3 regions of the Paenibacillus sp. MABNR03 genome follow, and region 1 is predicted to be linked to each of the others. Evidence: riboswitches for the same ligand, from Rfam matches in the RefSeq annotation. Region 1 holds a riboswitch; each other region holds the start of a gene.
What was found. Region 1 has a riboswitch for cobalamin ahead of cobJ (precorrin-3B C(17)-methyltransferase). Riboswitches for the same ligand answer to the same signal wherever they lie in the genome.
Positions count from the first base shown of each region.

Region 2: it holds a riboswitch for cobalamin, as region 1 does, so the genes downstream of both, AAIH57_RS12000 (ABC transporter substrate-binding protein) here and cobJ (precorrin-3B C(17)-methyltransferase) in region 1, are expected to answer to the same signal.
Region 3: it holds a riboswitch for cobalamin, as region 1 does, so the genes downstream of both, nikB (nickel ABC transporter permease) here and cobJ (precorrin-3B C(17)-methyltransferase) in region 1, are expected to answer to the same signal.

Region 1 covers NZ_JBCIYR010000004.1:445,666-448,946, forward strand. Annotated here, with positions in the region: gene AAIH57_RS21750 (uroporphyrinogen-III synthase) at 1-747, shown strand, start outside; cobalamin riboswitch at 942-1,130, shown strand; gene cobJ (precorrin-3B C(17)-methyltransferase) at 1,518-3,281, shown strand, end outside.
Region 2 covers NZ_JBCIYR010000002.1:749,273-752,553, reverse strand. Annotated here, with positions in the region: gene AAIH57_RS12005 (FecCD family ABC transporter permease) at 1-423, opposite strand, end outside; gene AAIH57_RS12000 (ABC transporter substrate-binding protein) at 420-1,418, opposite strand; cobalamin riboswitch at 1,819-1,949, opposite strand; gene AAIH57_RS11995 (histidine phosphatase family protein) at 2,119-2,766, opposite strand; gene cbiB (adenosylcobinamide-phosphate synthase CbiB) at 2,757-3,281, opposite strand, start outside.
Region 3 covers NZ_JBCIYR010000008.1:30,003-33,283, reverse strand. Annotated here, with positions in the region: gene AAIH57_RS26465 (alpha-glucosidase/alpha-galactosidase) at 1-552, opposite strand, end outside; gene AAIH57_RS26460 (AraC family ligand binding domain-containing protein) at 746-1,573, shown strand; cobalamin riboswitch at 1,655-1,844, shown strand; gene nikB (nickel ABC transporter permease) at 2,008-2,946, shown strand; gene nikC (nickel transporter permease) at 2,947-3,281, shown strand, end outside.

The DNA of each region.
Region 1 (3,281 bases):
AAAATGGGTGGCATTCCACTCGTGCGGCCTGCACAGGGCACGGTATTTCTGGATGATCGGAATATACGGGATGGTCTCGTATCCCTGATCTCGGACCCACCGGACTGGGCAGTGCTGACGACAGGAATGGGGCTGGATGCCATTTTTGAAATGGCTGAAGATATGGACATCGCCGGACAACTGCTCGATGTTCTGTCCGAAGCTTCCATTGCGGCAAGAGGATACAAAACGGTCAATGCACTTCGCAAGCGCAAGCTCTCTCCACTGGTCCGGGATGATGATGGCAGTACGGACGGGCTGATCCGCGAATTTGCACCACATGACCTCGCAGGCAAAAAAGTCATGCTTCAACTTCACGGGGAGACTGCGCCGAAGCTGGTCGACTGGCTGGAAGAACAGGGTGCGAACGTAAGACAGGTTTTACCTTATCGCCATGTGCCGCCGGAAGAGGACGAACTGGAATTGCTTTTGAATGAGATTGTACAGCATGAGGTGGATGCCGTCACATTTACGAGTGGTCCCCAGGTACGTTTTTTGACAGCATATGCAGCTTCCCAGGGCAAGCTTGATCAGTTGCAGCAGGCTTTTCGTGAAGGTGTGATTCCGGCTTCTGTAGGCAAGGTGACGGCTAATGCCATGCGTGAAGAAGGCATTGAGGCACTTGTTGTTCCGGAGGAAGAAAAGATGGGAGCGCTCATCGTTGAACTGGGACGATTTATTGCTGCGACCCATGCAGATAAATCCTGAGAAGCAGAACCGGACATACGCCCTTTAAAGCATCAGGTAGGATCTTATGAGGGCTGCTTATATGGATAACTTAATTAAAGTTCTGATCCGTTATGGATCAGAACTTTTTCTTTTTAGTCTGAAAATAGAAGAATGGATAAGTATCATAAGCATGGACATTTTTTCCTGAGCGGTGTTATGATGAAACCACTATTATTCATGAAAACAAGCAAGGTGCTCTTGCGTGAAGCAAGAGGTAACAGGGAATCGGGTGCAAATCCCGAGCGGTCCCGCCACTGTAATGGGGAAGCCCTTTTCATCCAAGTCACTCGTATATTCGGGGAAGACAGAAAAGGAAGCTGATGATCCAGAGCCAGGAGACCTACCTTGCATTGTGTCACCGAACCCTTCGCGGAAAGGAGTGGTGTACGAAGAATCAGGAAACGGGCGAACAATCGGTTCGCCTGGCAGGCCTTTTTCGGCCATGCAGCCACAGGACCCTCCTCTGCAAGGGCCGTGGACTGTCTTCTTGAGTGTACGTACATGCGTATCCCATCCGTTATAAGGATGGGATTTTTTTGTTTTTTTTAAGAAGAAGGTTATGGAACCGGAAGTAATTGAACATGCCGCACAGGGAAATTTGGCCAAGCCTCCCTCTTCAATGTTTACAATCAGTCTGAATGAGGAGAGTGGATTATGCCATCAAGCCTAACTGCGGACTGGTGAAGTGATCATATAGAAGATTTTGACGTGCTAAGACACGGGACTGAGGATACGGAGGAGGAGAAGCAATGCAAGGTCAAGGGAAGCTGCTGATTATCGGATTTGGCCCGGGTGCGATGGAGCATATCACCACAAGGGCATTGGAAGCACTGCGGGAGAGCGAGGTCATCATCGGTTATAACACTTACGTTGATCTGATCAGGCCGCTCCTGGACGGTCAGGAGATTGTACGGACAGGCATGACCGAAGAGGTCAGCCGGGCGCAGGAAGCAGTCAGACAGGCGGAGATGGGTAAAATTGTGGCTGTAATCTCCAGTGGTGATGCCGGAGTGTACGGTATGGCCGGACTTGTGTATGAAGTGCTGATGGAGCAGGGCTGGAAGCCGGAGAGTGGTGTTGGCGTTGAGGTCATTCCGGGCGTATCCGCCATTCAATCCTGTGCCTCACTACTGGGTGCACCCGTGATGCATGATGCATGTACGATCAGTTTGAGTGACCACCTCACGCCATGGGACACGATTATTCGGCGAGTTGAAGCAGCTGCAGCGGCTGATTTTGTCATTGCTCTGTACAACCCTCGTAGTGGACGCCGCACACGCCAGATCGTCGAGACACAGGAGATGCTGCTTCGTTACCGTGATTCGCAGACACCGGTTGGGCTCGTAAAAAGTGCTTACCGTGAACGTCAGGATGTTGTGATGACCACGCTGGAAGACATGCTGAATCATGACATCGGCATGCTGACGACCGTGATCATTGGTAACTCCTCGACCATGATGTACGAAGGACTCATGGTCACACCGCGCGGGTATCAGCGGAAGTATACGCTGAATACCGCGGAACAGTCGCTCAGACCGCATGAGCGACTGCGCACGGAAGCCGAGCCATGGTCGCTCGGCGCCATGGAAGCCCGCTCTGCTGCCTCCGGCAAGGCAGCAGATTCGGGCCCGGTTCGCGCTGCGCAAGGCAGTGCGGACACGGCTTTGCAAGGGCAGCCGCGCGCAGACGCGCCTGCTGCCCAGCCTGCGGCAAGCCCGGCACGCAGCAGTGGCACCGCTGTGCTTGCCGCCGAGCGGCCCGCGGCGGTAGAACCCGCACCGCGTTCAGCCGCAGTGGAGCCGCGTGCAGATGCGGCTGAGCTGGCTGCCGAGGCACTGACGCGGCTCGCGGCAGGCGGCAAGCTCGCTGGCGGAGCAGCCAGTCGATGGCTGGATGCGGCTGCGCCGGGCTCGTTAGCCGGGACGCCGCAGCAGGTCACGGCAGCAGCGGTACGCACGACACCCGAGCCGGGACGCAAAGCGCCGCTGTTCGAGGTTGGCGTCTCGCCGGGCGTCGGCAATAAGAAGTTTACCGCAGCCCAGATGGCGCTGCTCGCGCAGTGTGCGAGTGAAGAAGGCGAGCTGGAGTACACGCCGGAACATCAGATTATTTTGCGAGTACCGACCTTTGAGCCGGATCAACTGGTAGAGGAGCTGCGCGCAGCGAACTTCATCGTGGTTCCGATCGGAGATGTCATCAAGGTGAAGGCTTGCGACTTCTGCAATATGGAGAAGGACGATGCTGTACCGATGGCCAATCATTTGCAGGCCATTATTGGCGGGATTAGCGCACCGAAAGAAACCAGTGTGGCCCTGAATGGCTGCGGCATGGCGTGTTACGGTGCCGTGCTGGAGGACATCGGAATTGTCTACCGCAAAGGCGGGTACGATCTCTTCCTTGGCGGCAAAAAGTTTGGACGAAATGCTCACCCTGCCCAGCCTGTAGCTGAGGGCATTCCAGGCGATCAGATCGGCGAGATTGTGGAACGGATCGTGGCGGAGTACAAGGAAAAG
Region 2 (3,281 bases), on a different contig from region 1:
CGTGAGTACGCCCGTCAGAAACGCAACAAGCGGCAAGGTCCAGATTCCGATCAGTGCGTACTGCAATCCGAAGAAAATCAGAAAAGCTGCCCCCACCGATGCACCGGACGATACGCCCAGGGTAAACGGATCTGCCAGCGGGTTACGAAGAACCCCTTGAAATCCCGCTCCGGCGATTGCCAGCGATGCACCCACAAGCACGGCAAGCAGCACGCGCGGGAAACGAACCTTCCATATAATCTGCTCGGCTGACGTACTCCAGTCGGGCGTGATCCAGTCTCCGATCCATGGCATGTGATGAAGCAGAATGCCTGCAATGTCACGGACAGGCAGAGCCACCGAACCGATGCCCGTACAGATCAGCACGGTCAGCACAAGCAGCAGAATTCCGGCTGTTCCGTACACTGCCAGCTTTTTACTCATTGGAACAGATCAGGATAGATCGCTTTGGCTACAGCTTTCAAACCTTCCGTTACGCGTGGTCCCGGACGGCTCAGCAGGTTGGCATCCAGGCCAATGACTGCGTCGTCTTTCACAGCTGTAATTTGATCCCAGCCGCTGCGCTCTTTGATGATTTGATCCAATGTTTTGGAGTTTTCATCAATGACATCGTTCGCGTACAAAATCACATCCGGATTGGAAGCAATAATGTTCTCTTCGTTAATTTCATTCCAACCTTCCAGGTCGGAAGCAACGTTGATCCCACCGGCAACAGTGATCAGTTCGTCCATGAACTCACCTTTACCTACCGTCCAACCTGGGGAGAATTCAACGTAAACATTTTTCTTCTCTTCCGGCTTAACAGCCTTCACCGCTTCAGTTACGTCCGCCACATCCTGTTTCATCTTGGTGATGAGCTCCTGTGCCTGCTCCTGATGATCCGTGATTTTGCCAAACGTTTCGATGTTGTTCATTACATCGTCTACCGATTTGGGATCGGTTTTAAAAATGGTGATACCCAGTTCACGCAGCTTTTTCACGGCATCTTCGCTCATTGAGATACCTGTAAATACGATGTCTGCTTCAGCAGCAATGATAGACTCTTCGTTTGGCTTCGAGACGCCGCCCATTTTCGCTTTGGTTGTTGCGGCTTCAGGATAATCATCATAGTCGGATACCCCTACAATCTGCTCGTCCAGCCCGAGTGCGAACAGCGTTTCGGTTTCTGCCGGGGATACGGATACGATTTTGGCTGGCGCTTGCTCAAACGTAAAGGATTCACCCGTCGCATCGGTTACCGTCAGTGGATATTGTGTTTTGAGATCCGTCTGCTCCTGGCCTTGGGATTGCTCCTGTGCCGGCTGCTGTGAAGCACCTGTGCCCTCGTTAGTTGTTGCGTTGCCACATCCGGCCAAAGCCAGTGCGAGTGCCGCTGCACTCAGCAGTGACGCTACGTTTTTCCAATTTTTGATATTCATGTTGTTCATTCTCCCCTTCTCTATGTTCTCTCTTAAGTAGTGATCCTGACCGTTTCCCCTGAATTTGTGTTCCTAAATAAAATGACCCTAGAAAACCACACTAGGCCACTACGATTGCAGTACCATCTTCCGATCGCTGTTATCCCCAGATTTTTTTTGATTCTCTCTTATTAACGTGAAAATCCGGGGATAAAGGCGAGCGCTACGCTTCTCCAGATTGGTTCTGCACTCTTCGTTACGTGTGAATATTTCGGTTCATCCTATATGAACAAAAAAATCCCCGATCCTTACGCCAGGATCAGGGATGACGTCTCGCATATGGCGATCTGCACATCTTCAGCGTAACCACTGTACATGCGCATAGAACTGCCCGAAACGCTGTCCTTTCCTCGAAGGAACACCGGTTTGTACGTCCAGGGCAGGTAACCTGACTTACAGGACTACTCGTCCTGATTTACAGTGGCGGGACCGTGCCGGATTCACACCGGCTTCCCTATTTCACCCGTTGTGCCGTTCATCGCTCATAAAAATCGATGACATTTGATACATGCACACGGGACCCGTGGTCGCTGATATTGTAACCATTCAAGTGAGCATATCGCATCCGTTAGCACTTATGTGCATAACCAAAGATGTATCCATGCTGAAGTCACACTTCTGTTGTGATTATAGGTTATATTGCACATCCTTACAACCCGATTCATGGAAAAGACACCCTGCTTGATACCCAGCTGTTTTTGCTTTTTTCCAGCCGAACCTTAATCGCTTGCCCCGGAATAACCTGTGTGTCCCAGAATCCCAGTTCCGGTATGAGACGTGATACCGCATAACGAATTACGCCGCCATGGGTAACCACGGCTATCGCCGGAACCATATTTTCTCCGGAATATACCTCTGGCGAAGCGGACAACAGGCAATCCGTCAGAAAGGAGTCAATCCTCGCAGTAAAAGCCTGCCAAGGCTCGCCGCCCGGTGGCGTCACATCCTGCGGTGCATCAATCCAATCCCGGTAGTGCGGGTTGTCCTTGAGCTGATCGTAAGTCAGCCCTTCCCATTGCCCAAAATCAATCTCACGCAGACGCGGATCAAGCTGTGCTTGTCCTGCTTGCACAGGCGCGATTCGTTGCATGGTCTGACGGCAGCGCAGCAGATCACTGCAATACAGCGCATCCCAAGTGATCGCGCTGATCGACTCGCGAAGCGAAGCCAGTTCCCGCTCTGCATCCGGCAGAAGACCGATATCGGTATGTCCGAGATATCTTTTTTCAACATTCCAAGACGTTGTACCATGACGGATAAACACAATATCCCGTATTTCAGTTCCATGCTGTTCACAGTCTAATTCCACCACTGTGCGCCTCCTGCTGCCCAGATTACGAGTGCTGTCAGCCAGCATAACAGCACAAAGGCCCCCGCCGACCAAAACATCAAACGTGTGGTGCGCACGATATCCTCTGCTTCCATCAGCCGGGTCTGCTCGCCCATATAGGCTCGAAAAGAAGCCACGCCATGGTAAACGTTGTGTCCGCCAAGCCTGATGCCCAGAGCTCCCGCAACCGCCGACTCCGGAAATCCGCTGTTTGGGCTCGGGTGCAATCTGGCATCCCGGCGTACCATGCGTGCTGCGCCTTTTGCATCCAGCCTCATGAACCATGCTCCCGTTATCAGCAGCAAGGCGGTAATCCGTGCGGGAATCCAGTTCGCCCAGTCATCCAGACGCGCGGATGCCCAGCCGAGATGCATATATTTTTCATTTTTATAGCCGACCATGGAATCCAGCGTATTCACGGCCCGATAAGCCATCGCCAGCGGAGCACCGCCAATCAGGGCATAGAATAGCGGAGAAACGATGGCATCCACAAT
Region 3 (3,281 bases), on a different contig from region 1:
CCCCAGCGCCTCAAACAGATGGGGCACACATACCTGCACGCTATGGCACAGACCTACCGTTTTAATTCCTCCATGCACGTTCATGACATTGGTCAGTACGGCCATGGGATTGGTGTAGTTCAGGAACCAGGCGTCAGGGCACACTTCCTGCATGTCCCGGGCAAAATCGAGCATGACTGGAATGGTACGCAAATTGCGGAAGATTCCGCCAATGCCGAGTGTATCGGCAATCGTCTGACGCAGTCCGTATTTTTTCGGAATTTCAAAGTCCGTGATCGTGCACGGATCATATCCGCCCACTTGAATCGCGTTAATGACATATTTGGCACCGCGCAGCGCTTCTTTGCGGTCCGTATATTTTTTTACAGCACAACGGCTTCCGAGAGAACGACCCATACTGGTCAGCAGTCGCTCCGAATCATTCAACCGCTCGGCATCGATATCATACAAGGCCAATTCAAAATCCTGCAGTGCTTCGGTCATCATGACATCACCCAATACATTTTTGACAAAAACGGTGCTGCCCGCACCGAGAAACGTAATTTTGTTCATCTCAAGTCCAGCCTCCCTGAATAATGGTGTACCCCAACTATAGGCCGATTCGGTATGTATAACTATGGTTCAACCTCTCTCAAACATGGCATAATCCCATTTTTAGTATCGCTTTCAGCTGATATTTCCCTGGTTCACCTGTTATAATTTAAAATGAGAAAAAAGGATACGGGTGAAGGGAAGGAGTGGAAGGATGACACCGATTGAGTTTAATGTGCTGCCCATGGACTGGACGCAGATGGAGCTGGTGCTGTTGTTTTTCGGCTGGCAAGCCTGCGATCCTTCTCATTATTGGGGTCCAGGGGTGCGAGATTCCTATGTGGTTCATTACATTCATGAGGGATGGGGAACGGTTCATATGGAGGATAAGGAATACCGGCTGACCCAGGGTCAGGGCTTCGTCATTCTCCCGGATACCATTATCCATTATGAGGCCGATGCGAAGGAGCCATGGACGTACTCCTGGTTCGGGTTTAAGGGCGTCCATGCCAAGACATTCATGCAGCGGGCAAAACTGAGTCCGGCACATCCTGTATTTGATGCCAGAGATCCTAAGGTAATAGATGGTTTGTATGCAGACATGACTCAGGCCTCATCACGCAATGGCGGAGATGTATTTAGCCAGAGTCTGTTATACCGGTTAATTGCCGAACTGATATCCTCCTCACCTGAAGAAGAGAAGACGCGGCGTCCCCTGTCCACCAAGGATGAATACATCAGGCAAGCCGTCCAGTTCATGGAGAACAGGTACAGCCAAAAGACTTCGATCCTTGATATTGCGCAGTCCGTGCGTTTGGATCGTACATATCTGTCCGGTCTTTTTAAGGAGAAGTACGGGAAGTCGCTGCAGGCATTCTTTCTCGAATACCGGATGAATCGTGCGGCAGAGCTGCTGCAAAGTTCAACGTTATCCGTAAGCGAGGTTGCCCATTCGGTGGGCTACACGGATCCGCTGTTATTTTCCAAGATGTTCAAGCGAGTGACAGGAGTGTCCCCCAAGGGATCAAGAGAACGAGGTTAGCCTGCAGAGCTGTTTCAAATTTGAATAAAAAGTTTTGATCATTATCCGTGAGCCAGCTATACTGGTACAGAATGCAATTCAATTGAATATGTGGAACTAGGTGCTTTACCCTCGGGTAGAAGCTTAATAGGGAAGACCGGTGTAATACCGGCGCGGTCCCGCCACTGTAACAGAGGAGTCAGGCAGCGTTATGCCACTGGTTTAGGCCGGGAAGGTGCTGCAATGACGAGGATTCTGGAGCCAGGAGACCTGCCTAGTTTAACAACACAGTAGTACCCTACGGGAGATAGGAAGGTGTTTAGAGAGCATGATTTTTCTGAAAATCTGTTTATTTAAGACGTCCTTTTCCGGTAATACGGAGAGAGACGTCTTTTTTGATATGCAAGGACAAGTCACTGTGTATTGATGGAGATTGGGGAGAGGGCGTCAGACATGTGAGTAGATACATTGTTAAAAGATTCATTCAACTGGCAGCCGTGTTATTCGGCATTACGTTTTTGACGTTTCTGCTGACCTACCTGTCTCCGGGGGACCCGGCAAGGCTCATGCTCATGTCCACGGGGGTCACTCCGTCTGACGAATTGGTTCAGCAGGTACGCGTTCAGCTTGGGTTGGACCAACCGTTTTGGATCCGCTATGGAACCTGGTTAGGACATGTGTTTACCGGGGATTTCGGAATGTCCTACAAATACGACAGACCCGTTCTCGACATCCTGTTGTCCAGGCTTCCGGCTACACTTCGGCTAACAGGAAGTGCCCTGCTTCTGGTCATTCTCATTTCATTTCCGCTGGGTATCATGTCTGCAGTCTACAGAAACAAAGTGCTGGATTACGTCATTCGCCTGTTTTCATTTGCCGGATTGTCCATGCCCAGCTTCTGGCTGGGGATGCTGCTCATGTTGGTGTTTGGCGTACAGTTTAAGCTGCTGCCCGTCATGGGAAGTTCGGGATGGAACAGCTTGATTCTGCCGGCATGCACACTGGCTTTGCCTCTGGTCGCCCAGTATGTCAGGCAGATCCGTACGGTGATTCTGGAAGAGATGTCCCAGAGCTATGTAACGGGGGCAAGAGCCAGGGGTGTGAAGGAGAGAGTGATCATGATGCATCATATTTTACCTAATATATTGCTGCCCATCGTTACGCTCATGGGTATGTCCACAGGCGCACTGCTCGGAGGGGCAGCCATTGTTGAAAGTTTATTTGTGTGGCCCGGGGTAGGGCAGATGGCGGTCGATGCCATATTTACAAGGGACTATCCCCTGATTCAGGGTTACGTCATCTGGATGGCGACGATCTACGTATTGCTGAATCTGATCGTTGATCTGTGGACACACCTGCATGACCCAAGGATTCGACTGGACGTGGATATATAGATGAGAAAATTCAGGCTTGTTTGGACACAGCACCGCTGGTTTGGGTTCCTGTTCTCATTGACCATCCTCTGGGTTATTCTCGCGATGGTTGCGCCGCTGCTTGCCCCGCATGATCCACTGGCAACGAACTTTGCCAAGGTGCTGCAGCCAGCCAGCGCCGAATACCCGCTTGGAACCGATCAGCTTGGTCGCTGCGTGTTATCCCGTCTCCTATACGGGGCGCGCACTTCGCTTCTGCTTACATTCATGATGATCGGTATTGTATTTGTACTCGGCGTGGCGATTGGTGTGATTGCGGGTTTCGCTCGTGGTCTGATCGACACGATTCTGATGCG